4 regions of the Pseudomonas sp. B19(2017) genome follow, and region 3 is predicted to be linked to each of the others. Evidence: riboswitches for the same ligand, from Rfam matches in the RefSeq annotation. Region 3 holds a riboswitch; each other region holds the start of a gene.
What was found. A riboswitch is a leader RNA that binds a small molecule or an ion and turns the genes downstream of it on or off. The one in region 3 is predicted to bind cobalamin.
Positions count from the first base shown of each region.

Region 1: another riboswitch for cobalamin. It lies ahead of CAF70_RS09970 (TonB-dependent siderophore receptor); the one in region 3 lies ahead of cobO (cob(I)yrinic acid a,c-diamide adenosyltransferase).
Region 2: another riboswitch for cobalamin. It lies ahead of CAF70_RS09980 (ABC transporter substrate-binding protein); the one in region 3 lies ahead of cobO (cob(I)yrinic acid a,c-diamide adenosyltransferase).
Region 4: another riboswitch for cobalamin. It lies ahead of cobW (cobalamin biosynthesis protein CobW); the one in region 3 lies ahead of cobO (cob(I)yrinic acid a,c-diamide adenosyltransferase).

Region 1 covers NZ_NEJR01000005.1:162,334-168,053, reverse strand. Annotated here, with positions in the region: gene CAF70_RS09970 (TonB-dependent siderophore receptor) at 1-1,667, opposite strand, end outside; cobalamin riboswitch at 1,775-1,983, opposite strand; gene CAF70_RS09965 (GNAT family N-acetyltransferase) at 2,157-2,726, opposite strand; gene CAF70_RS09960 (carboxymuconolactone decarboxylase family protein) at 2,805-3,149, opposite strand; gene lpxO (lipid A hydroxylase LpxO) at 3,269-4,168, opposite strand; gene thpR (RNA 2',3'-cyclic phosphodiesterase) at 4,327-4,872, shown strand; gene CAF70_RS09945 (AraC family transcriptional regulator) at 4,991-5,720, opposite strand, start outside.
Region 2 covers NZ_NEJR01000005.1:168,321-174,040, forward strand. Annotated here, with positions in the region: gene CAF70_RS09970 (TonB-dependent siderophore receptor) at 1-193, shown strand, start outside; gene CAF70_RS09975 (DUF1624 domain-containing protein) at 397-1,563, shown strand; cobalamin riboswitch at 1,592-1,790, shown strand; gene CAF70_RS09980 (ABC transporter substrate-binding protein) at 1,900-2,910, shown strand; gene CAF70_RS09985 (iron ABC transporter permease) at 2,910-3,926, shown strand; gene CAF70_RS09990 (ABC transporter ATP-binding protein) at 3,923-4,711, shown strand; gene CAF70_RS09995 (OprD family porin) at 4,728-5,720, shown strand, end outside.
Region 3 covers NZ_NEJR01000036.1:8,042-13,761, reverse strand. Annotated here, with positions in the region: gene CAF70_RS25850 (hypothetical protein) at 1-121, shown strand, start outside; gene CAF70_RS25845 (DUF3077 domain-containing protein) at 498-761, shown strand; gene CAF70_RS25835 (hypothetical protein) at 986-1,564, opposite strand; cobalamin riboswitch at 1,732-1,950, shown strand; gene cobO (cob(I)yrinic acid a,c-diamide adenosyltransferase) at 2,070-2,681, shown strand; gene CAF70_RS25825 (cobyrinate a,c-diamide synthase) at 2,678-3,973, shown strand; gene bluB (5,6-dimethylbenzimidazole synthase) at 3,970-4,620, shown strand; gene cbiB (adenosylcobinamide-phosphate synthase CbiB) at 4,617-5,525, shown strand; gene cobD (threonine-phosphate decarboxylase CobD) at 5,518-5,720, shown strand, end outside.
Region 4 covers NZ_NEJR01000003.1:232,339-238,058, reverse strand. Annotated here, with positions in the region: gene cobN (cobaltochelatase subunit CobN) at 1-1,146, opposite strand, end outside; gene cobW (cobalamin biosynthesis protein CobW) at 1,150-2,217, opposite strand; cobalamin riboswitch at 2,317-2,530, opposite strand; gene CAF70_RS06880 (hypothetical protein) at 2,629-2,988, shown strand; gene CAF70_RS06875 (ATP-binding cassette domain-containing protein) at 3,194-4,771, shown strand; gene CAF70_RS06870 (branched-chain amino acid aminotransferase) at 4,908-5,720, shown strand, end outside.

The DNA.
Region 1 (5,720 bases), on a different contig from region 3:
GCCTGCTGCTTGTCGTGGGTGACCGGATCATCCACCAGCAGCTTCTTCTTGACGATGTGGTAGGCGGCCAATGTCCATTCGCCCCGTCCCTCCCAGAAGCGCTGCTTGAGGCCCACTTCGGTCTGCCTGGCCTCGGTCAGGTCGTAGTGCATCTGCTTGGCGTTCAGACTTACAAGGTTGTCGACCCCATCCTCGCTGGTGGCGTACTGGCCATACAACGACAGGTCGTCGCTGACCGCGAACACCAGCCCGGCACGCCAGTTGCCACCTTGCAGGCTCTGGTCGCTGCGGCTGTCGTCTGTCAGCTTTGCCTGGTCGATGTGGTTCTGGTCGCGGCGCACGCCGGTGACCAGTGACAAGCGTTCGCTCAACTGCAGGCGGTTTTCGGCGAACAGGGCGAAGGTGTGGGTGGTGGACAGCGTTTGCGGGCGCAGCGGCGAGGCGCTGTGGAACCAACCCGGCTGCGGCTGCCACGGGTCGACGTAGTCGCCGCCCACATCGTTGTAGGGCGCGTTGCTGTCGACGTTGAAACGGACCTTGTTGTACTCGGCGCCGACCACGGTCCTGCTGGCCAGGCCGAACAACGTGTGATCGAGGGTGAAGGCCTGGCGATCGCCGAACTGTTCCTGGTTGTGCTTGATTTCCAGGTAACTGCCGCGCAGCAACTGCTGGTGCTCGGCGTCCCAGCTGTAGTCCTCGGCGTTGCGCCAGTGACGGCGGCTCTTGATGTAGTACAGCTGGTTGCTGGTGCTGAGGTGGTCGTTCAACGTCCAGTCAGTGTTCAGGCGGGTCCATTCATCGACGTAATGCTGCACATCGTCCTGCACGTTGTAGTTCTTGTTGCGCAGGCTGCTGCGGTAGTGGCCGTCAATCAGCGGGGTGCCGTAGTAGTTGGCAGGCTTCGCATCGCCCCGGTCGTGGGCGAGGGTGAAGCTGAGATCGTCGCTGGCGTCGAAGCGCAGCGCGGCGCTTAGCGCCATGCTGCGTGACGGAGTGCGATCGACCCAACCGTTACCGGCTTGCTGGTTCAGGGCCAGGCGGTAGCTCAGGCGCTCGCCGAGGCTGCCGCCGCTGTCCAGGCCGAGCTGCTGGCGGTCCCACGAACCGTAGCCCAGGCGCAGGTGGTTGTGTACCTCGCCGGCAAACGGCTTTTTCGGTGTCACATTGACCACCGCCCCGGTGGCGCCTTCGCCATACAGCACCGAGGCCGGGCCACGAATCACATCGATGCGCTCGACCATCCAAGGGTCGACCGGGAACGTCTGGGTACCGGCACCGGTGTACAGGCGTGCGCCGTCGAACAAGGTCATCACCGAGCTGTGCCCGGTAAAGCCGCGGGCGGATAGGCCCGTGCCGCCGTCGCCCGGGGAACCCACATAGCTGATACCCGGTGAACGGGTCACCGCGTCCTGTACGGTGAGGTTGTTGCGCTGCTGGATCTGCTCGGCGCTGATGCTGCTGGTGCTGGCCGGTGTTTCCAGGGCGCTGAGGCCCAGGCGCGAGCCAGCCTGGGTCGGGGTGGCCAGGTCGATGGCGTGGCTGCCCTGGGTATCGGTGATAGCCGTGGAGGGCAGGGCCAGTGGCTCTCGGTCGAGGTCATCGGCCAGGGCCGGCAGGGACACGGCCAGGCAGGCCGCAAGGGGGTGAAGCTTGAAGGTACGGGACATGTCGTTCCACTACTGCAGGAATGAATGGATCCCGGTGGAAAACACGCAAAGGCACACCGTGCAGCAGGGGCGCACACGGATACCGGCCTGCGCCCGCCCACCGCGGGTTGCCAAGTGAAGCTCCAGGCCGGTCTCCGGGCTTGCGAGGGGCATGAAACCTTCACCTTCCCATGCAGGTGCACAGTGGTATCTCGAAGGGTTCGCTCGCTTACCGTTGCGGGGGCAGCGCCGGACTTGTCGTGGGCAACACGACGCACCGGCTTCCCGTTTCACCCTGCGCACGGCGGCGCAGGGCACCTGAAACTGGCGCGCATCTGACCATTGAAACGCGGGGGCGTCAAATTCGCTGGGGTTATTGGCGGGGTGGTGGGCAGGTCCGGCCTCTTCGCGGGCTTGCCCGCTCCCACAGGTACAGCGCTGCTCTCAGGCCTTGCGCAGTACTTGTGGGAACGGGCAAGCCCGCGAAGAGGCCAGGCCTGCGAGAGAAGGCTAGCGCCCGCGCCGCCGCGATACCCGCGCCTCGATATTCTTGCGCCCGATCAGCAGCGGTGGCTTCTCCACCACTGGCTCATCCGCCAGCCACTTGTACATCACCAGGCAGTCCACCAGCCCCAGGCGGGCGTGGCGATAGGCCTTGGGCAAGCGGCCAACGGTTTCGAAGCCCAGCTTGTGCCACAGCGCCACAGCCACCTCATTGGTGGCCACCACAGAGTTGAACTGCAGGGCCAGAAAGCCTTCCTGGCGCGCCTGTTTCTGTGAGTGCTCGCACATCAACTTCGCCACGCCCCGGCCGCGTGCCGACTCACAGACCATGTAGCCACAATTGCCCACGTGCCCGCCAGGCCCGGCGGCATTGGCCTTGAGGTAATAGGAACCCAGCAGCTTGCCGTCTTCCTCGGCCACCAGCGTGCGCATGGGCAGCTCCAGCCACAGCTGGCGAGCCTGATCGAAGCTCAGGTTCGGGTCGAATGCGTAGGTTTCACGGGCCTGGACAATGGCCTGGAAGGTGGGCCAGAAGTGTTTGAAATCTTCCGGGGTCATGGGGCGGATGTGGATCATGCGGGTTCCTGCAAGGGCTGGGCCGCCCAGTCTGGGTGGCGCGGCGCCGTCGCGCAAGGGCGGCGACGCCATTTGCATTCATCCGTTGGCCTTGCCCACTGCATCCATGGCCCGTGCCGAGTAGACCAGCGCGGCACCGGCGTTCATCGCCACGGCCACGCCGAGTGCCTCGGCGATTTCCTCGCGGCTGGCGCCGTGCTTGACGGCCTGCTGCGAGTGCACGGCAATGCAGCCGTCGCAGCGGGTGGTGACTGCCACGGCTAGGGAGATCAGCTCGCGGGTCTTGGCGTCCAGGTGGTTGGTCTTGGCCCCCGCGCCGCTGGCGGTCATATAGCCTGCCACGGTGTCAGGGGAAAGCTGCTTGAGATCGCCGATGCCGGCCATCAACTGCTTACGGTAGGCGTCCCAGTCCATCATGCTCATCGTCTTCACCTTGGGGAGGTTGCGAGTGGAGCTTTCAGGCTAGTCGAAGAGTGGGGAGTGTGAGACTTGTACTTTGGTTGGTTGCGCGCAGGCCCTTGGGCTGCGCGCTCCCACACCGGTCAGATGTAGATGAACACCAGCACCAATGCCGCGACGAACGCCCACTTCTCCAGGTAGTAGCGGGTGCGGTTGCGCTTCTTCAGCGCCTTGCCACGTTCGCGGATCTTGTAGATGCGGATGAACAGCCGGTTGATGCCACCGGTCTTGTCGCCGGCATCGTTGGGGGCGGCGGCAGCGGCCATGACGTTGCGGCTGAACCAGCGGTTGAACGCGGTTGCCCAGCGGTACTTGAGCGGGCGTTCGATGTCGCAGAACAGGATGATGCGGTTGTGCTCGGTGGTATTGGCCGCGTAGTGGATGTAGGTCTCGTCGAAGACCACGCCCTCGCCATCGCGCCAGGAGTACTTCTCACCATCCACGTCGATGTAGCAACCATCGTCGTTCGGCGTGTCCAGACCCAGGTGGTAGCGATAGGAGCCGGCATACGGGTCGCGGTGGCGTACCAGCTTGGCGCCCGGCGGCAGGGTGGCGAACATGGCGGCCTTGACCGTACCGATGCCTTTGAGCAACTCGGTGGTGCGTGGGCACAGAGTCATCGCCGACGGGTGGCTTTCGCCGTACCACTTCAGGTAGAAGCGCTTCCAGCCAGTCTTGAAGAATGAGTTGAAACCGACATCATCGTAATTGTCGGATTTCTTGATTTCGCCAACATGCAGCAGCTGCTGGGCTTCCTCGCGGATCTCCTTCCAGTGGTCCTGCAGTGTCTGCAGTTCGGGGAAGGCCTCCACTGGCAGATAAGGCTTGGCCGGGTGCCTGGAAAACAGATACAGAAAGCTGTTGACCGGGGCCAGGAAGCTGGAGTGGTCGCCCAGCTGACGGGTCAGCTTGTGGCGAACCCGACCGCGCAAGTGAACATAGGCGATCGAGAGGGCAAAGATGAGTACGAGTGCAATTTTCATGGACGTTTACTTGTCGAAAAATGGCCATGCGCCATGGCATGAGCCCGCCAGCATAAACAATCATGGGGGTAGTTTGTACTTATTGTTACGCAACGACGGGGCGACTTAGGTTTAATGCCCTGCAGCCTTGCGCAAACGTTTCATGTTCAGGAGTTCGTATGATTCAGGACGCACGCCCCAGCGGTACCCCCTTCAAGCGGCTGTTCTTCGCGTTGCCGGTCAGCGATGCCCAGCGCCGTGCCCTGGCCCAGTGGCGACGCGGTCTGAACCTGCGCAGCGGCAAGCCGGTGCCGGCCGCCAACTTCCATGTGACATTGCTATTCCTTGGTGATGTGGATACCGCCCAGGTGCCAGCAATTTGCGCGGCGGTCGATCAGCTGGCGCTGCCGGCGACGGCACCACGGCTATTGCTGGACCGCTTGCAGGCGTGGCAGCGGGCCAGCGCCCTGGTGCTGGAGGCGCAGCACACGCCACCAGCCCTGTTGCAACTGGTGTACAGCTTGCAGCAGGCGCTGCTGCCGTTGGGGGTGGAAGCGGCCGACCGCGAATATCGCCCGCACCTGACGCTGGCCAGGGACTACCGTGGCCAGCCGCCAGAGGCCGGCAGCGCGCCGGATTTCTACCTCGCTGCCCGCCATTTCACACTGTATGAGTCGCGCAAGGGCGCTTACTGGCCGTTGGCGCAATGGCCGCTGTCGAGCTGATTCAGGCCGTGACCTCGCTGCTGAAGACCCGCTCGACCCAGCCTTCTTGTGTCTTCAAGGTTTCTTAAACTCAGAAGGGTGAGAGCCGGTTTGCCGGAGATGGGGCCAGGGCAGGCGATCACACCGGCAGGCTCTGGTACGGCAACTCATCCCCCGGGCTGCGGGCGAACTGGCGCTTGTACTCGCGGCTGAACTGCGAGGTGCTCTGGTAGCCCACCCGGTGTGCGGTCTGCGCCACCCCCAGGCCTTCGCCGATCAGCATCTGCTGCGCCTTCAGCAGCCGCAGGCGCTTGAGGTACTGCATCGGTGCCATGTCGGTGCAGCGCTTGAAGTGCTCGTGGAAGGTCGAAACGCTCATATTGGCGCGCGCGGCCAGCGCTTCCACGCTCAGCGGCTCGGTGTAGTGTTCGCGCAGGTGGGCAAGGGCGGCCCCGATGCGGGCGAAGTGCCCCTGTTGCTCCACCAGCGCCCGCAACACGCCCGCCTGTGGGCCGCGCAAGGCGGTGTACAGCACCTCGCGTACCCGTGCCGGGCCCAGCACCTTGGCGTCCATCGGGTCTTGCAGGCAGCGCAGCAGCCGTTCCACGCATTCTCGCATCGGCGCATCGAGTGCAGCCGAGGTCATTGAATGCGGGGTTTGCGCCTGCACCGCGGCATCCGGCGCCAGGGCCATGCTTTGCACCAGTTCACCCAGCACGCCGCGGTCGATGTCTACCGCCACGCCCAGCAACGGTGCTTCGGGGGTGGCGAAGGTTTCACACATGAACGGCACCGACAATGCCTGCACCAGGTAATGCCCGGCGCCGTACTCCAGGGTGCGCGGCCCCAGGCGCGCCAGCTTGCTGCCC
Region 2 (5,720 bases), on a different contig from region 3:
CAACACCCAGAGCGCCCCCGGCTACACCGTGGTCGATGCCAACATCGGCTGGCAGGTGTTGCCGGATGTAAGGCTGGGGTTGCAGTTGAACAACCTGTTCGACCGTGAGTATGTGCAGTCGGCGTTCAGTGGCCAGCAGTGGTTGATGGGTACGCCACGGTCGTACTTTGCGACGGTGGATTACAGCTTCTGACCTGAACTGCCTGCACCGGCCTCTTCGCGGGCTTGCCCGCTCCCACAGGTACTGCACCGATTTCAGCATGGGTGAAATTCCTGTGGGAGCGGGCACGCCCGCGAAAGGGCCGGTACAGGCCCCACAAAAACAGTTACCAACTCACTACCAATTAGTTATAAGATAACGTTTCATTTGACATCCATTCCTGCCAGCGAACGTTCATGACAAGCGCCACCGCCACCCCCACCCTGCTCACCCAGCGCCTGCAGAGCATCGATGCCCTGCGCGGCCTGGTGATCCTGTTCATGCTCCTGGACCACGTCCGCGAAACCTTCTTCCTGCACCGTCAGGTCAGCGACCCGATGGCAATCGATACCACCGAGCCCTCGCTGTTCTTCAGCCGCACCCTGGCCCACCTGTGCGCGCCGGTATTCGTCATGCTGACCGGCCTGTCGGCCTGGCTGTACGGCGAGAAACACCAGGGCCGCAGCGATGTCTCGGCGTTCCTGTTCAAACGCGGGCTATTCCTGGTGGTGCTGGAATTCACCCTGGTCAACTTCGCCTGGACCTTCCAGCTGCCACCCAGCGTCATCTACCTGCAAGTGATCTGGGCCATCGGCGTCAGCATGATCGCCCTGTCGTTGCTGGTCTGGTTGCCACGTGCCGCCCTGATCGCCCTGGGCGCCATCATCATCGCCGGCCACAATTTGCTCGATGGCCTGCACTTTGGCGCCGAATCCGCCCTGCATGTGCCATGGGCGATACTGCATGACCGGGGCTGGCTGGCGTTCTCCGAAAGCCTGCGCCTGCGCACCTCGTACCCGGTGCTGCCGTGGGTCGGTGTCATTGCCCTGGGCTATGGTCTGGGCCCGTGGTTCGCCCGTGGCAGCGATGCCGGCCAGCGCCAGCATCGCCTGCTGCTGGCCGGGTTGATCGCGCTGCCGGGCTTTGTCGTGCTGCGCCTGCTCAACGGCTACGGCGAGGCGCCATGGAGCGCTTACCCAACCCTCACGCAAACCCTGATGAGCTTCTTCAACATCACCAAGTACCCACCGTCGCTGCTGTTCCTGGCCCTGACCCTGGGCTGCGGCCTGCTGTTGCTGCGCGCCTTCGAACGCGCTGGCCAGGCCCGCTGGATCAGCGCCCTGGCGGTGTTCGGCGCGGCCCCCATGTTCTTCTATTTGCTGCACCTGTATGTGCTGAAGCTGCTGTACCTGGCCAGCGTGGCGCTGTTCGGCCGCAACCATGGCGACTACTTCGGCTTCGACGGCATCGCCGCGGTGTGGCTGGGGGCCGTGTTGCTGGCGGTTTCACTGTACCTGCCGGTGCGCTGGTTCGCCCGGCTGAAGGCGCGGCGACGTGACATCCGCTGGCTTAAGTACTTCTGAAAAGCGTTTTCACCCGGCGGCGCGATGGTCTACCATGCCGGCCGCCGGTTTCCATCACGGAACTAACAGGGAATCCCAGGCCCGTCATGACGGGCCAAACGGAACTGCCCCCGCAACTGTAGGTGCCGAGCCTGCTCCATCGATGCCACTGGGCCAGCAACCCGGGAAGGCCGGAGCCAGGCCATGACGCACCAGTCAGGAGACCTGCCGGCCTACATTCACCAACCGGCGGGGTGTCCGGGATTGGCCATCAGTGTTGCCCCTGCCAACCGCGGGGCTCGGCGATGCCTGTCCGTGCGTTCCTCACCCGAACTGTCCGATAGGAGATCGCCCAGCATGCTGCCCCGTTTAGCCACCCTGCTCGCTGGCCTCGGCCTCACCGGCCTGGCCCAGGCTGCTGCCACCCACTACCCGCTGACGCTCGACAACTGCGGCAAGCCGCAAACCTTCGCCCAGGCACCGCAGCGCGCGGTCACCATCGGCCAGGCCGGTACCGAGATGCTCTACGCGCTGGGGCTGGGCGACAAACTGGCGGGCACCTCGCTGTGGTTCAACAATGTGCTGCCCGAGTACCAGGCGCAGAACGACAAGGTGCCGCGCCTGGCCGACAATGAGCCCAGCTTCGAGGGGGTGGTAGGCAAGCGCCCGCAGCTGGTGACGGTGCAGTTCGAATGGATGGTCGGTGCCCAAGGCGCAGTCGGCACCCGGGAACAGTTCGACGAACTGAACATCCCCACCTACCTGTTACCGTCGGATTGCGAAGGCAAGGACAACCTGGTGGGCGCCGACGGCACCCGCCTGCAGGCGTTCCAGGTCGAGAGCATCTACAAGAGCGTCAGCCAGCTGGCGGCAATCTTCGACGTGCCAGACCGTGGCACGGCCCTGAACGCCGAGCTCAAAGGCCGCCTGGACAGTGCCAAGGCGCAACTGGCCGGCAAGGACCTGTCCACCACCTCGGCGCTGTTCTGGTTCTCCAGCGCCGACCTGCACATCGACCCCTACGTGGCGGGACGCCAGGGGGTCGCCGATTTCATGCTGCGCACCCTCGGCGTGCGCAATGTGGTCGAATCCAGCGAAGAGTGGCCGACCGTTGGCTGGGAAACCCTGGCCAAGGCCAACCCCACCTGGCTGATCATCGCCCGCATGGACCGCCGCCGCTACCCCGCGGACGACTACCGGAAGAAGCTGGCATTCCTGCGCAGCGACCCGGTAACGCGCAACATGGATGCGGTGAAGCACGACCGCATCATCATCCTCGACGCCGACGCCATGCAGGCCGGCATTCGCCTGTTCCGCGGCCTGCAGACACTGTCCGCAGCCTTCGCCAGCGGTAAAGCAGCCCAATGATGATGCGCCTGTTCCCCTGCATCGCTGTTGCCCTGGCCGCTCTGTTGATAGCCCTGCTGGCCGGCACCGCTATCGGTGAGAGCAACCTGTCACCCGGCGTGGTCGGCCAGGTGCTGGCCAACCACCTGTGGCAGGCCGGCTACCCGGTCGACCCGATCGATGCCGGCATCATCTGGAACTACCGCCTGACCCGCACTTTGGTTGCGGCGGCCTGTGGGGCCGGCCTGGCCATCTGCGGCGTGATCCTTCAGGCGCTGTTGCGCAACCCGTTGGCCGAACCTTACCTGCTGGGGCTGTCTGCCGGTGCCTCGACCGGTGCGGTGCTGGTCGGCCTGCTGGGCCTTGGCAGCGTGGCGCTGAGCATGTCCGGCGGCGCTTTCATTGGCGCCTTGGCAGCGTTTGCCCTGGTGCTGGTGCTGGCCCGCGCAGCCGGCCCCAGCAGCAACAACGCCCAGGTGATTCTCGCCGGGATCGCCGGCTCGCAACTGTTCAACGCCCTCACCGCCCTTCTCATCACCAAGTCGGCTACCGCCGAGCAGGCGCGCGGCATCCTGTTCTGGCTGCTGGGCAACCTTAGCGGCGTGCGGTGGCCTTCGGTGTGGCTGGCCGTGCCAGTGGCGCTGTTCGGGCTGGTGGTGTGCCTGTGGCACCGCCGTGTGCTGGATGCCTTCACCTTCGGTGCCGACTCGGCGGCGTCGCTGGGTATCCCGGTGCGGCGCACCCAGTTGCTGCTGATCAGCTGCGCGGCGCTGGTGACCGCGGTGATGGTATCCATCGTCGGCGCCATCGGTTTTGTCGGGCTGGTGATTCCCCATGCCCTGCGCCTGCTGCTCGGCCCCGGGCATAGCCGCCTGCTTCCCGCCAGCGCACTGGGCGGGGCACTGTTCCTGGTTGCCGCCGACATCCTGTCGCGCACCTTGATCCCCGGCCAGGTGATCCCCGTTGGTGTAGTCACCGCACTGCTCGGCGCACCGGTCTTCGCGTTGATCCTGATCAGCCGCCGGGGGCGCCCATGACAGTCATGACGGCGGTACGGGTGGCCCCCTTGAGTTGCCAGCGCCTGGGGCTGCAGCTGGCCGGCAATACCGTACTCAGCGACATCGAACTGAGTGTTGTCACCGGTGAAACCCTGGGCATCGTCGGCCCCAACGGCTCCGGCAAATCCTCGCTGCTGAAGGTGCTGGCCGGGCTGCGCAGGCCAGGCAGCGGCAGCGTGCAGCTGCTGGGCGAGCCACTGGCACAGTTACCGCGCCGCCGTGTCGCCCAGGCCCTCGCGCTGGTCGAACAGCAGGCCGATACCCTTGATGCGATCAGCGTGTTCGACGCCGTTGCCCTGGGCCGCACGCCCTGGTTGTCGGCGCTGGCGCCATTCTCCCGGGAAGACCGCGCGATCGTCGAGCAAGCCCTGGCCGACCTCGACGCCCTGCACCTGCGCACACGCTTGTGGGGGTCGCTGTCCGGTGGCGAGCGCCAGCGCGTGCACATCGCCCGAGCCCTGGCACAGCGGCCCCAGGTGCTACTGCTGGACGAGCCGACCAACCACCTCGATATCCAGCACCAGCTAGGCCTGCTGCAACAGGTGCAAGCCCTGCCGGTGACCACCCTGGTGGCCCTGCACGACCTCAACCAGGCGCTTACCTGCGACCGTATCGCGGTGCTCGACAAGGGCCGCCTGGTCGCCCTCGGCAAACCGCTCGAGGTGCTCACCCCCGAGCGCCTGCTGAGCACCTTCGGCGTGCACGCCCACTATCTCATCGACCCCTTCGACGGCGCGCGCATCTTGCGTTTTCGCGCCCCCTGAACAGGAAGTTCCGCCCATGCCGCGCCCTGTCGCCCTGCTGCTCGCCAGCACCCTGCTAGCGCCGGCTGCGCTGGCCGAATCTGCCCAGTCGCAAAGCAACGGTTTTGTCGAAGATGGCCGCTGGAGCCTGCTCAACCGCAGCGTATTCGACCAGCGCGACTACAAACATGGCGGGCGCAACAGTGCCGCGCGCAACGCTTACAAGCCGCGCAATGAACGTAACGGCAAGGCCGAGGAATGGGCCTATGGGCTGATGGGCACCTTCCAGTCCGGCTTCACCCAGGGCTTGATCGGTGTCGGGGTCGATGCCCACGCCTACCTCGGCGTGCAACTTGACAGCGGCGGCGGGCGCGCGGGCAAGGCGCGCTTGCTCGGGCTGGATAACGAGGGGCACCCGAAAAACGAATACAGCCGTGCCGGCGCGGCACTGAAACTGCGCCTGTCCAATACGGTGCTGGCCTACGGTGAGCAACGGGTCAAGACCCCGGTGTTCAGCTCCTCGGACAGCCGCCTGCTGCCCGAGACTGCCACCGGTTTCTTCCTCGCCAGCAACGAATTCGACAATCTCAAGCTGGTGGCCGGACACTTCAACGAGAGTACCGACCGCAATGCCTCCAGCCACGATCAGGGCTTCGTGGTCAACTACTCCAACGGCCGTCAGGGCAACAGCTTCGACCTGGCCGGTGTGTCGTGGAACCCAAGCGCCGCCTTCAGCGGCAGCATTTACACCTCACGCTACCAGGACAGCTGGAACCAGCACTACCTGGGCAGCACCCTCAGCCATGCCCTGGACGAGCGCCGCAGTCTCAGCCTCGACCTCAACCTGTACCGCACCACCGACACCGGCAAGGCGCTGTCCGGGCGCATCGACAACACCACCTGGAGCCTGGTCTCGCGCTATAACCATGGGCCGCACGGCTTCAGCCTGGGCTGGCAGCAAGTGGACGGCAACACGCCATTCGACTACGTGACGCGGGGGGCGATCTTCATCGCCAACGCGGTGCAGATG
Region 3 (5,720 bases):
CAAGATCAAGATCAAGATCAAGATCAAGATCAAGATCAAGATCAAGATCAAGATCAAGATCAAGATCAAGATCAAGATCAAGATCAAGATCAAGAGCAAGAGCAAGCAGGTCTGGTGGTGACTCAATGTGCCAGTGAGATGCGCCGCTGCTCTTGCAAAGGCGGCGTGGAGGCGAGCCCAAGAATCAGATTTAATACCTTTCTTGTAGGCCGTTTCCCAAAGATACTCCCAACGCCTATTCTCTGTTGCGCGCGCCAAATGCGGTCTCTAGTCTCGGCATGTCGTTGACCTTCAATGACCGGGTTAGCCGCCCGAAATCGTCAGACACCGCAGCCGTGCAATACCGAGTAATCGGCATTGGCGCCTTATGGCGGCTGTGCGTGGGGCACCTGCGGGTGCGCCGGGTGCCTGACGTCCCGGTCGGCTAACCCACGTACAGCTGCCACCATACTGTTTAGCCGCTGTTGGTGGTCGCTTCACTACGACAGGAGCCTTAAATGACCACCGAAGAAACGAAATGCACAGTCGGCAAAACCATATTCTTTCAAGGTGAAAACCAGACCCACCCCCTGTTCCGCATCGAACCCGGCATCTCATGCCAGAACGCCCGCGAACAAGCCTCGGAATTGATTGGCTATGCACGGGACCTGACCATCGACGGCCTGATGGAAGACAAGCCAAAGCTGATCTGGGCCGCGCACTACCTTTGCGCCTTGGGCAAAGCGCTGCTGGATGATGCCGAACTCGGCATGATGCGTTAAGGCCTGAAAGGCGCGCAGACCAATCGCGGCATCGGCCGCGCTCCCATGGAGCCGCATATAACTGAAAGGTTTAGCAGGGGCTCTGTGGGAGCGGGCGTGCCCGCGAACACCGGCGCAGCCGGTGCCAGCCACCGCGTTGAATTCTTCGCGGGCACGCCCGCTCCCACATAGGCCACGTCGCGCTTGCGAAACGGGTTCCAGTTCCGGCCTGCGCCGGAGTTGATTCAAGCCTGCTTGAGCAGCAACGCCACCCCCGGGAAATATTGCCCCAGCTCGTTGTGCAACTTGCGATAGGCATAGGGGAAGTACCAGGCGATGGCGCAGGCGGTATGTTTCTGCAAATCTTCTACCAGGTCCTGCAGTTCCTCGGGGCTGGCGTGCTGGCCGGCCTTCCACGGGCTGATGAACAGCGCTCCGGCCTTCAACTGGCTGGGGTAGGCTACCTGGCGGGCGAGGGCAGCGGTCTGCTGCAGGGCGTCGGCCAGGTCCAGTCGGGCGATTTTCGGCCAGCGCTGACTGACACTGAGGTACAGCGCTTCATCGGCACTATTGATCGACAGGTCGCAGCGCGCTTCGTATTCACCTTCATCGCGCTGCTTCTTGCCGGCAAACTGCTGCAGTGCCGCCAGCTCCGCCTGCCAGGCCGCCGCGGCAAGCAACCCGGTATTGGCGGCTGCCCCATGCCAGTACGGTGCTTCGGCATCGCCGGCAAACTGGTTGAACCGGTCGATGCAGTCACCCCAGCGCTCCAGCACCGGGGCGAGAAACTCAAGGCGCGGGTTGTTGATGATCTGGCCTCGCATGCTGCGCTCTCCTGTTGTCGTTGTGATCGCGTTCAGCCGAAAGTGATGGCTATGTGATATCACTGGATCCAGTGTGGCACAACCCGGTGAATTGGCCATTACCCGGGCAATGCCTGTTCGACTGCAAAGCGCCCCGCTTTGATTGACGCTCCCGGTGCAACCCTCTAACCTTCGCGCGTGTTTCAGGTGCCCTGCCAGCCCCGTCTGGGCAGGGTGAAACTGGGAAGCCGGTGGGCGCCAGCATGGCGCGATTCCGGCGCTGCCCCCGCAACGGTAGGTGAGTCGCGGCCGCGCAGAGCCACTGGGTGTATGCCCGGGAAGGCGCGCAGGCCTGGGCCAAGGCCCGCTCACAAGCCCGGAGACCGGCCTGATACTGCCAACGGCATCACGGAGGGTGATGCGCGGTGCACTGTGGCGTCCGGCCACGGCCCCTGCGCGTTCTCCGTTTGCCCGCCTATTACCTGTCGCCGCGCCTTGCCGTGGCGCCAGCCAGCGGAGAACCCTGATGAGCGAACCCACCGAACGCGACGAACGCCACCTGGCGCGCATGCAGCGCAAAAAGGCGATCATCGACGAACGCATCGCCAATTCCCCCAACGAGTGCGGCCTGCTGCTGGTGCTGACAGGCAATGGCAAGGGCAAGAGCAGTTCGGCCTTCGGCATGCTCGCGCGCGCACTGGGCCATGGCATGCAGTGCGGTGTGGTGCAGTTCATCAAGGGCCGCAACAGCACCGGCGAAGAGCTGTTCTTCCGCCGCTTCCCCGAGCAGGTGCGCTACCACGTGATGGGCGAGGGCTTTACCTGGGAAACCCAGGACCGCCAGCGCGATATCGCCGCCGCCGAAGCGGCCTGGGTCGTGTCGCGCCAGTTGCTGCAAGACCCGAGCGTGCATTTCGTGGTGCTCGATGAACTGAACATCGCCCTCAAGCACGGCTACCTTGACCTTGATCAGGTGCTGTCCGATATCCAGGCCCGGCCGCCGATGCAGCATGTGATCGTCACTGGACGTGCCGCGAAACCCGAGATGATCGAGCTGGCCGACACCGTGACCGAGATGGGCATGCTCAAGCACGCCTTCCAGGCCGGCATCCGTGCACAGAAGGGCGTGGAACTGTGAGCCAGCCCCGTCATTGCCCTGCCGTACTGATCGCGGCACCCGCCTCTGGCCAGGGCAAGACCACCGTAACCGCCGCCCTGGCCCGGCTGCACCGCAACCTCGGACGCAAGGTACGGGTGTTCAAGTGCGGGCCCGACTTTCTCGACCCGATGATCCTCGAGCGGGCCAGCGGCGCGCCGGTGTACCAGCTCGACCTGTGGATGATCGGCGCCGGGGAAAGCCGCCGCCTGCTGTGGGAAGCAGCCGGCGAGGCCGACCTGATACTGATCGAAGGGGTGATGGGGCTGTTCGATGGCACGCCGTCCAGCGCCGATCTGGCGCGCCACTTCGGCGTGCCGGTACTGGCGGTGATCGACGGCACGGCCATGGCCCAGACCTTCGGCGCGCTGGCCTTGGGCTTGGCACGCTACCAGGCGGACCTGCCGTTTGCCGGTGTGCTGGCCAATCGGGTAGGCAGCCTGCGCCACGCGCAATTGCTGGAAGGCAGCCTGACCGAAGGTCTGCGCTGGTATGGCGGTTTGTCCCGCGAGCGTGGTATCGAGCTGCCTAGCCGCCACCTGGGGCTGGTCCAGGCCAGCGAACTGAACGACCTGGACGCGCGCCTGGATGCCGCTGCCGAGGCGCTTGGCGCCAGTTGCGATGCTGCTTTGCCGCCGCCAGTGAACTTTGCCGAACCCGAACCGCAAGCCAGTGCTGCCTCGTTGACCGGTGTGCGCATCGGCGTGGCGCGGGACGAGGCCTTTGCCTTCACCTATGGCGCCAACCTCGACCTGCTGCGCAACCTGGGCGCGCAGCTTGAGTTTTTCTCGCCGCTGCATGACCACGAATTGCCTGCCGTGGACAGCCTGTACCTGCCGGGCGGTTATCCCGAGCTGCACCACCACGCCCTGGCCGCCAACGCGCCCATGACCGAGGCGATACGTGCCCATCACGCCCAGGGCAAACCGTTGCTGGCAGAGTGCGGAGGTATGCTGTACCTGCTCGATGCCCTGACCGATGTGGCCGGCGAGCGTGCCGAACTGCTCGGCCTGCTGCCCGGCGAAGCAACCATGCAGAAGCGTCTGGCAGCCCTGGCGCTGCAGGCGGTGGAACTGCCGGAAGGCACCCTGCGCGGGCACACCTATCACCATTCGCTGACCAGTACTGCACTGGAGCCGATCGCCCGAGGCCTGAGCCCCAACGGCGGGCGTGGCAACGAAGCGGTGTACCGCCTGGGGCGGCTGACGGCTTCCTATGTGCACTTCTACTTCCCCTCCAACCCGGATGCGGCGGCGGCGCTGTTGCGACCATGAGTGAACACGCCTACAGCGACGCCGAGCGCGCCGCGATCTACCGGGCCATCGGCGAGCGCCGTGACATGCGCCATTTCGCCGGTGGCGAAGTGGCCCCGGAAGTGCTGGGCCGCCTGCTGGCCGCCGCACACCAGGCACCGAGCGTCGGGCTGATGCAGCCCTGGCGTTTTATCCGTATCACCCAACGCGACCTGCGCACGCGCATCCAGGCCTTGGTGGAAGCAGAGCGGGTGCGCACCGCCGAAGCCTTGGGCGAACGCTCCGACGCCTTCATGAAACTGAAGGTGGAAGGCATCAACGACTGCGCCGAACTGCTGGTGGCCGCGCTGATGGACAACCGCGAGCCGCATATCTTCGGCCGCCGCACACTGCCGGAAATGGACCTGGCCTCGCTGGCCTGCGCCATCCAGAACCTGTGGCTGGCGGCCCGTGGCGAAGGCCTGGGCATGGGCTGGGTGTCGCTGTTCGACCCGCAGGCGCTGGCGGCCCTGCTGGGCATGCCGACCGGGGCCAAGCCGGTCGCGGTGTTGTGCCTGGGGCCGGTGACGGAGTTCTACCCGGCCCCGATGCTGGTGCTGGAAAACTGGGCCGAGGAACGGCCCTTGAGCGAAATGCTCTTTGAGAACCAATGGGGAGAGCGCCAATGAGCGTGGCTTTGCTGACAGTGGCCGGCGTGGCCCTGGATGCCTTGCTGGGTGAACCGCAGCGGCGCCACCCGCTGGTGGCCTTCGGCAACATGGCCAGTAACCTCGAGCGCCGCCTGAATGCCGGCGGGCGCGGCTGGCGCAGCCACGGGGTGAGCGCGTGGTTCCTGGCCGTGGTGCCGCTTACCCTGGTGGCGCTGATCCTGTCCTGGCTGCCGTACATCGGCTGGCTGGTCGACGTGCTGGCACTGTATTGTGCCGTCGGGCTGCGCAGCCTGGGCGAACACGTGTTGCCGGTGGCCAGTGCCTTGCGCCAGGGTGACCTGCAGGAAGCTCGGCGCCGTGTGGGCTACCTGGTCAGCCGCGAAACCCGCGAGCTGGACGAACCGGCCGTGGCCCGGGCGGCCACCGAATCGGTGCTGGAGAATGGCAGCGATGCGGTATTCGCCGCGCTGTTCTGGTTCGTGGTGGCCGGCGCGCCAGGCGTGGTGCTGTACCGCCTGAGCAACACCCTGGACGCCATGTGGGGCTACCGCAACGAACGTTTCGAACGCTTTGGCTGGTGCGCGGCGCGCGTCGACGATGTGCTCAACTATATTCCCGCCAGGCTGGTGGCATTGACCTACGCGTTACTGGGCAAGACCCGCCTGGCCCTGGCCTGCTGGCGCAAGCAGGGCCCGCTGTGGGACAGCCCCAATGCCGGGCCGGTGATGGCCGCCGGTGCTGGTGCGTTAGGGGTGGTGCTCGGGGGACCGGCGGTATACCACGGCGAGTTGCATGAGCGGCCGCGCCTGGGTGACGGGCCAATGGCCGACGCCGATGCCATCGAGCGCGGCTGGGGCCTGGTGCAGCGCGGCGTATGGCTGTGGCTGCTGGTGATCTGCCTGGGAACCTACATCAATGCTTGAACACGGAGGCCGCCTGCTGCGGGCGGTACGGCAATACGGCATCGCCCGCGAGCAATGGCTCGATCTGTCCAGCGGCATTGCGCCATGGCCTTTCCCGATTCCACCGATTCCCATGGAGGCTTGGGCGCGCCTGCCGGAGACGGAGGATGGCCTGGAGGACGCCGCACGCGCGTATTACGGCGCTCGCCAACTGCT
Region 4 (5,720 bases), on a different contig from region 3:
CACCAGGGCCACGCGCTTCTGGGTGTTCGGCAGGCGTGCAAGCTCGACCCAGCGGCGCGCCAGTTCGGCGACGAAGTCCATGCGCTCGGGGTGGGCGCGGTAGCACACCACATCGGACTGGCTGCGTTCGCTGCGCCAGGCCATGTCCTTGAAGCTGACCGGGCGGGTGATGATGCGCCCGTCCAGCTCGGGCAAGGCAATGTGCATGGCCAGGTCGCGCGCGCCCAGGCCCTGCTCGCTGGCTTCCCAGCCGGGCTGGTTGTCTTGCGCGCAGATGGCCTGCAGCACCGGAATGTCGCGACGGAACGGGCGCAGGTTGGGGCGTTCCGGGCTGGACAGGGCAAAACCGGTGGTGTTGACCAGCACCTCGGCGCCGACCTCGTCCAGCCAGGCTTCGACCTGCTCCAGGCAGGTGCTTTCCTTGAGGCTGGCCACGGCGATCGGCAACGGGTTGAGCCCGGCGGCCTGCAGGCGCTGGCAGAACACGTCGATGAACGCGGTGTTGGCCGCCTGCAGGTGCGAGCGATAGAACAGCAGCGGCGCCACCGGCTGCTCGGGGTGCCACTGCGGGTACCAGTCCTCCAGCGCCGCGCTACCCTTCTGCGGGTGGTACACCGCCGTGCGCGGCAACGGCTGCGGCTCGTCCCAGGTATAGTCGCGGCCCAGCCATTGGTTGGCCAGGCAGTTGAACAGGTTGATGGCGTTGGCCTTGCCGCCCTGGCGCAGGTAGTGCCAGAGGCGCTCGGCCTGCGCGCCGCTGACAGTGCCCAGGCTGGTCAGCTCCGGGTCCGGGCGGTCGTCGCCCGGCACCAAAATCAGCTGCACGCCACGGGCAGCCAGCTCGACCAGTTGCTCGACACCATAGCGCCAGTAGCCAACGCCACCGTGCAGCGACACCAGAATGACCTTGGCATGGCGCAGCACTTCGTCAAAGTATAGATCGACCGAGGCGTGGTTCTGCACCTGCATCGGGTTGGCCAGGCGCAGGCTGGGGAAATCCTCGGGCAATTGCTCGGCGGTATCGGCGAGCAATGCCAGGTGCGAATCGCCGCTGCAGAGAATCACCAGCTCGGCGGGCGTCTGGCCGAGGTCGGCAATGCTGTCATCCGGCACGAAGCCGCCGGGCTGGGTCCGCAGCAGGTGCATGGGTCAGGCGCCCAGGGCCTGGCGCAGGCGCGCTTCAAGCTGGGCGGCATCGAGGTCCTGGCCGATCAGCACCAGGCGGGTGATGCGCGGCTCGTCGGCGCGCCAGGCGCGGTCGAAGTGCTTGTCGAAACGGGTCCCCACGCCTTGCACCAGCAGGCGCATCGGTTTGCCCGGGATGGCAGCGAAGCCTTTGGCACGCAGGATGCCGAACTCCACAACCAATTGGGTCAGGGCGTCGAGCAGCAGGCTTTCGTCGGCTTCCGGCAGGTCAATGGAGATGGAATCAAAGGCGTCGTGGTCATGATCGTCATGGTCGTCGCCGTCGTGGTGCGAGTCGTGGTGAGTACGGCGGCCATCGATGTGCGCCTCGGACTCGGCACCCACGCCCAGCAGTACTTCCAGTGGCAGCTTGCCGCTGCTGGCTTCGACCACTTTCACCGCTGGCGGCAGTTCTTCGGCGACTTCGGCGCGGACCTTGGCCAGGCCTTCGGCGTCGATCAGGTCGGCTTTGTTCAGCACCACCAGGTCGGCGCTGGCCAGCTGGTCGGCGAACAGCTCGTGCAGCGGCGATTCGTGGTCCAGGTTAGGGTCGAGCTTGCGCTGGGCATCGACCTGGTCCGGGTAGGCGGCGAAGGTGCCGGCAGCCACAGCCGGGCTATCGACCACGGTGATTACCGCGTCGACGGTGCAGGCATTGCGGATTTCCGGCCACTGGAAGGCTTGCACCAGAGGTTTGGGCAGGGCCAGGCCGCTGGTTTCGATGAGAATATGGTCCAGGTCGCCACGGCGTGCCACCAGCTCCCGCATTACCGGGAAGAATTCTTCCTGCACGGTGCAGCACAGGCAGCCGTTGGCCAGCTCGTAGACGCGGCCGCTGGCTTCTTCCTCGGTGCAACCGATGCTGCACTGTTTGAGGATTTCGCCATCGATGCCCAGCTCGCCGAACTCGTTGACGATCACCGCGATGCGGCGGCCCTGGGCGTTGTCGAGCATGTGGCGCAGCAAGGTAGTCTTGCCCGAGCCGAGGAAGCCGGTGACGATGGTGACGGGGAGCTTGGCCAGTGTTTTCATGTCGCATTGCCCTTGGCAGTGTGGCGCGGGCATGCAGGACGACAGCCGCGGGCCAGGTCGGCCGGGCTTGTTCGCCACCGGATCACCCCGCCCGGTTGAAAGTCGAAAACGTGACGAGGCAGGTCTCCTGGCTCGCACCGTTCCATGTGCCCGCTGGAGCAGCAGGCTGGCGGGATGACGCCTTCCCGCGCGCGGGCGCAGTGGCTGTGTCGATCCGTTGTCGGTGCTTACAGTTGCGGGGGCAGCCGCGGCTTGTACCGCGTTCCCGTCTTAGCTTCGGCCTGGCCGAAGAACCTCGAAGTGGCAAGGCTACGCAGTGGCTGGCGGGTGGTCAACCATTGCTGTCGGGCCGGCCGACAACAATTGACGCGACTGCGTTACAGTGGTGGCTTTGAGCAGCGAGGCCCACCGGTGAAACCCCTGAACAAGCGCGATATTGCACGCCTGGAGCGTGAACTGGTGGTTTGCCTGACCGAAGCCTGCGAAACAGCAAAGGCGGAAATCGTTGGTTTCAGCTGGCTTACCCACCGTCTGGCTCCCGAAGATTTTCCGGCCAGCCTGCGCATTACCTGGGTGTTCGAGCGAGAGGCCGACAAGGCCACCGCTTTGGCGGGCGACGCGAAGGTGCGCATGCTGGCGCTGACGGGCCTTGCGCTGGAGCAGGCCGGCATTCAGCTGGACCATCCGGCCTGGCATGTTCGGTTTGACAGTGAAGAGGCCTGCCAGCAGAACCACGGGGGCGACTGGAGCAAGCGCTTGATGGGGCGCTGAACCAGGGCATGCGCGCTCCTACAAGGGCCGCAGTGCATTCGCGGAATCTGTTTTCGCGCGACAACGATGCCTCTTTCCGTTAGGCTACGCATTCCACTTTCACGAGGTGTTCGTCCAATGCGCCATTGATGCCGCCGTCCCTTCGACGGCCAGTCTTCAGCCTCCGGTTCGCCCCGGAGATGTCGCGGCATTTGTGGAGTTGTGCATGACGAACACGTCGATCCTGACGCTGGACAGCGTCTCCTTGGCCTTGCCTGACGGCAGGCTGTTGTTTACCGACCTCAGCGAAACCTTCGACCAACGCCGCACCGGCCTGGTCGGGCGCAACGGCGTGGGCAAGAGCCTGCTCGGGCAGATACTTGCCGGCCAGCGCGAGCCCAGCAGGGGCCAGTGTCGGCGCCTTGGGCGCATCCATCTTCTGGACCAGCAGGTGATCGAGCACAGCACCACGGTTGCCGACCTGGCCCAGGTGGGCTCGGTGCTCGCTGCGCTGGAGCGCATCGAGCAAGGCAGCGTCGCAGCCAGTGACTTCGACACCGTTGGCGAACGCTGGGATATCCGCGAGCAATTGCAGGGGCAGCTGCAACGGCACGGCCTGGGGCAGCTTGACTGGCACCAGCCCGCCCACAGCATGAGCGGCGGTCAGGCCATGCGCGTGGCGCTGGTCGGCGCCTGGCTCAGCGAAGCGGACTACCTGATCCTCGACGAACCGAGCAATCACCTGGACAGCAACGCCCGCGCCCAGTTGCTGGGCATGATCCAGGCCTGGGACCGAGGCCTGCTGGTGATCAGCCACGACCGCAGCCTGCTGGCGCACATGCAGCGCATCGTCGAGTTGTCCAGCCTGGGTTTGCAGGCCTTCGGCGGCGACTACAGCTTCTATTCAGCACAGAAGACCAGCCAGACCGAACAGGCCCAACAGCAACTTGCCCGGCTGAAACAGGAGCAACAACGCCAGGCCCGTGAACGGCAGCGTCAGCGCGAAGACCTGGAGCGTCATCAAGCGCGGGCCGGGCGCCAGGCCAGGTGCGCCAATCAGGCCAGGATACTGCTCGACCGCCAACAGCAGCGCAGCCAGGCCACGGCAGGCAAGCAACGCCGCGATCATCGCGACGCCCGGCAGGCGCTGCAGGGCAAAGTGCGCGACGCCGCCGGCGAAGTGGAGCAGGACATTGCTATTACCCTGCATGCACCTACACCGCAGCGCCATGCAGGTCGCGAAGTATTGGCCCTGCAGGCACTGCGCCTGCCACATGGCACCCGCAAGCCGCTTGACCTACGCGTGTGCCTGGGCCAGCGGGTTGGCCTGGTCGGTGACAATGGCAGTGGCAAGTCCACATTGCTCAAACTGATGAACGGCGAGTTGACGGCATCTGCCGAGTACCTGCGCCTCAGCGGCGAAACCGCCCTGCTCGACCAGCATTGCAACTCATTGCCGGGCGACACCAGCGTGCTTGAGCACCTGCGCCAGGCCAACCCGTCGCTGGCCCAGGGCGAATTACGCAGCCGCCTGGCGCAACTGGGCCTGGATGCGGCCCGTATCGAGCTGCCCAGCAGCCTGCTTAGCGGCGGTGAGCGGATGAAGGCAGCGCTTGCCGCCGTACTGTACCGCGAGCGGCCGCTCGACCTGTTGCTGCTGGACGAACCCGGCAATCACCTGGACCTGCCATCACTAGCAGCCCTGGAGCGCATGCTCGGGCAGTTTCGCGGGGCGCTGGTGGTGGCCTCGCACGACGCGGTATTGCTGCAAAACCTGGCGCTTGACGCATACCTGCAGCTGTAACAAACGAAAAAAATGCATTGCAGGCTATCAATTCGTGACTGGCCGTTCCCGATCTGCCACGGATGTATTATGGTGGCGTGGTGCGCATATAACAGCAGCCCGAGCAATCGGGCACCTGCAAGACAATGAGGGTGTCATGAGCAACGAAAGCATTAATTGGGACAAGCTCGGTTTCGACTACATCAAGACCGACAAACGCTACCTGTCCGTATGGCGCAATGGCGAGTGGGACAAAGGCACCCTGACCGAAGACAACGTACTGCACATCAGTGAAGGCTCCACTGCCCTGCACTACGGCCAGCAGTGCTTCGAGGGCCTGAAGGCCTACCGTTGCAAGGACGGTTCGATCAACCTGTTCCGCCCGGACCAGAACGCCGCCCGCATGCAGCGCAGCTGCGCCCGCCTGCTGATGCCGCAGGTGCCGACCGATGTGTTCATCGAGGCGTGCAAGCAAGTGGTCAAGGCCAACGAGAAGTTCGTGCCGCCGCATGGCAAAGGCGCCCTCTACCTGCGTCCGTTCGTGATCGGCACCGGTGACAACATTGGCGTGCGCACCGCCCCCGAGTTCATCTTCTCGATCTTCGCCATCCCGGTTGGCTCGTACTTCAAGGGCGGCATGAAGCCGCACAACTTCCAGATTTCCAGCTTCGACCGCGCGGCCCCGCAAGGCACCGGCGCGGCCAAGGTCGGTGGCAACTACGCCGCCAGCCTGCAGCCGGGCGCGGAAGCGAAGAAAGCCAACTTCGCCGACGCCATCTACCTCGATCCGCTGACTCACACCAAGATCGAGGAAGTCGGTTCGGCCAACTTCTTCGGCATCACCGCCAACAACGAGTTCGTCACCCCGAAATCGGCCTCGGTGCTGCCAGGTATCACCCGCCTGTCGCTGATGGAACTGGCGCAATCGCGCCTGGGCCTGACCGTGATCGAAGGCGATGTGGAAATCAAC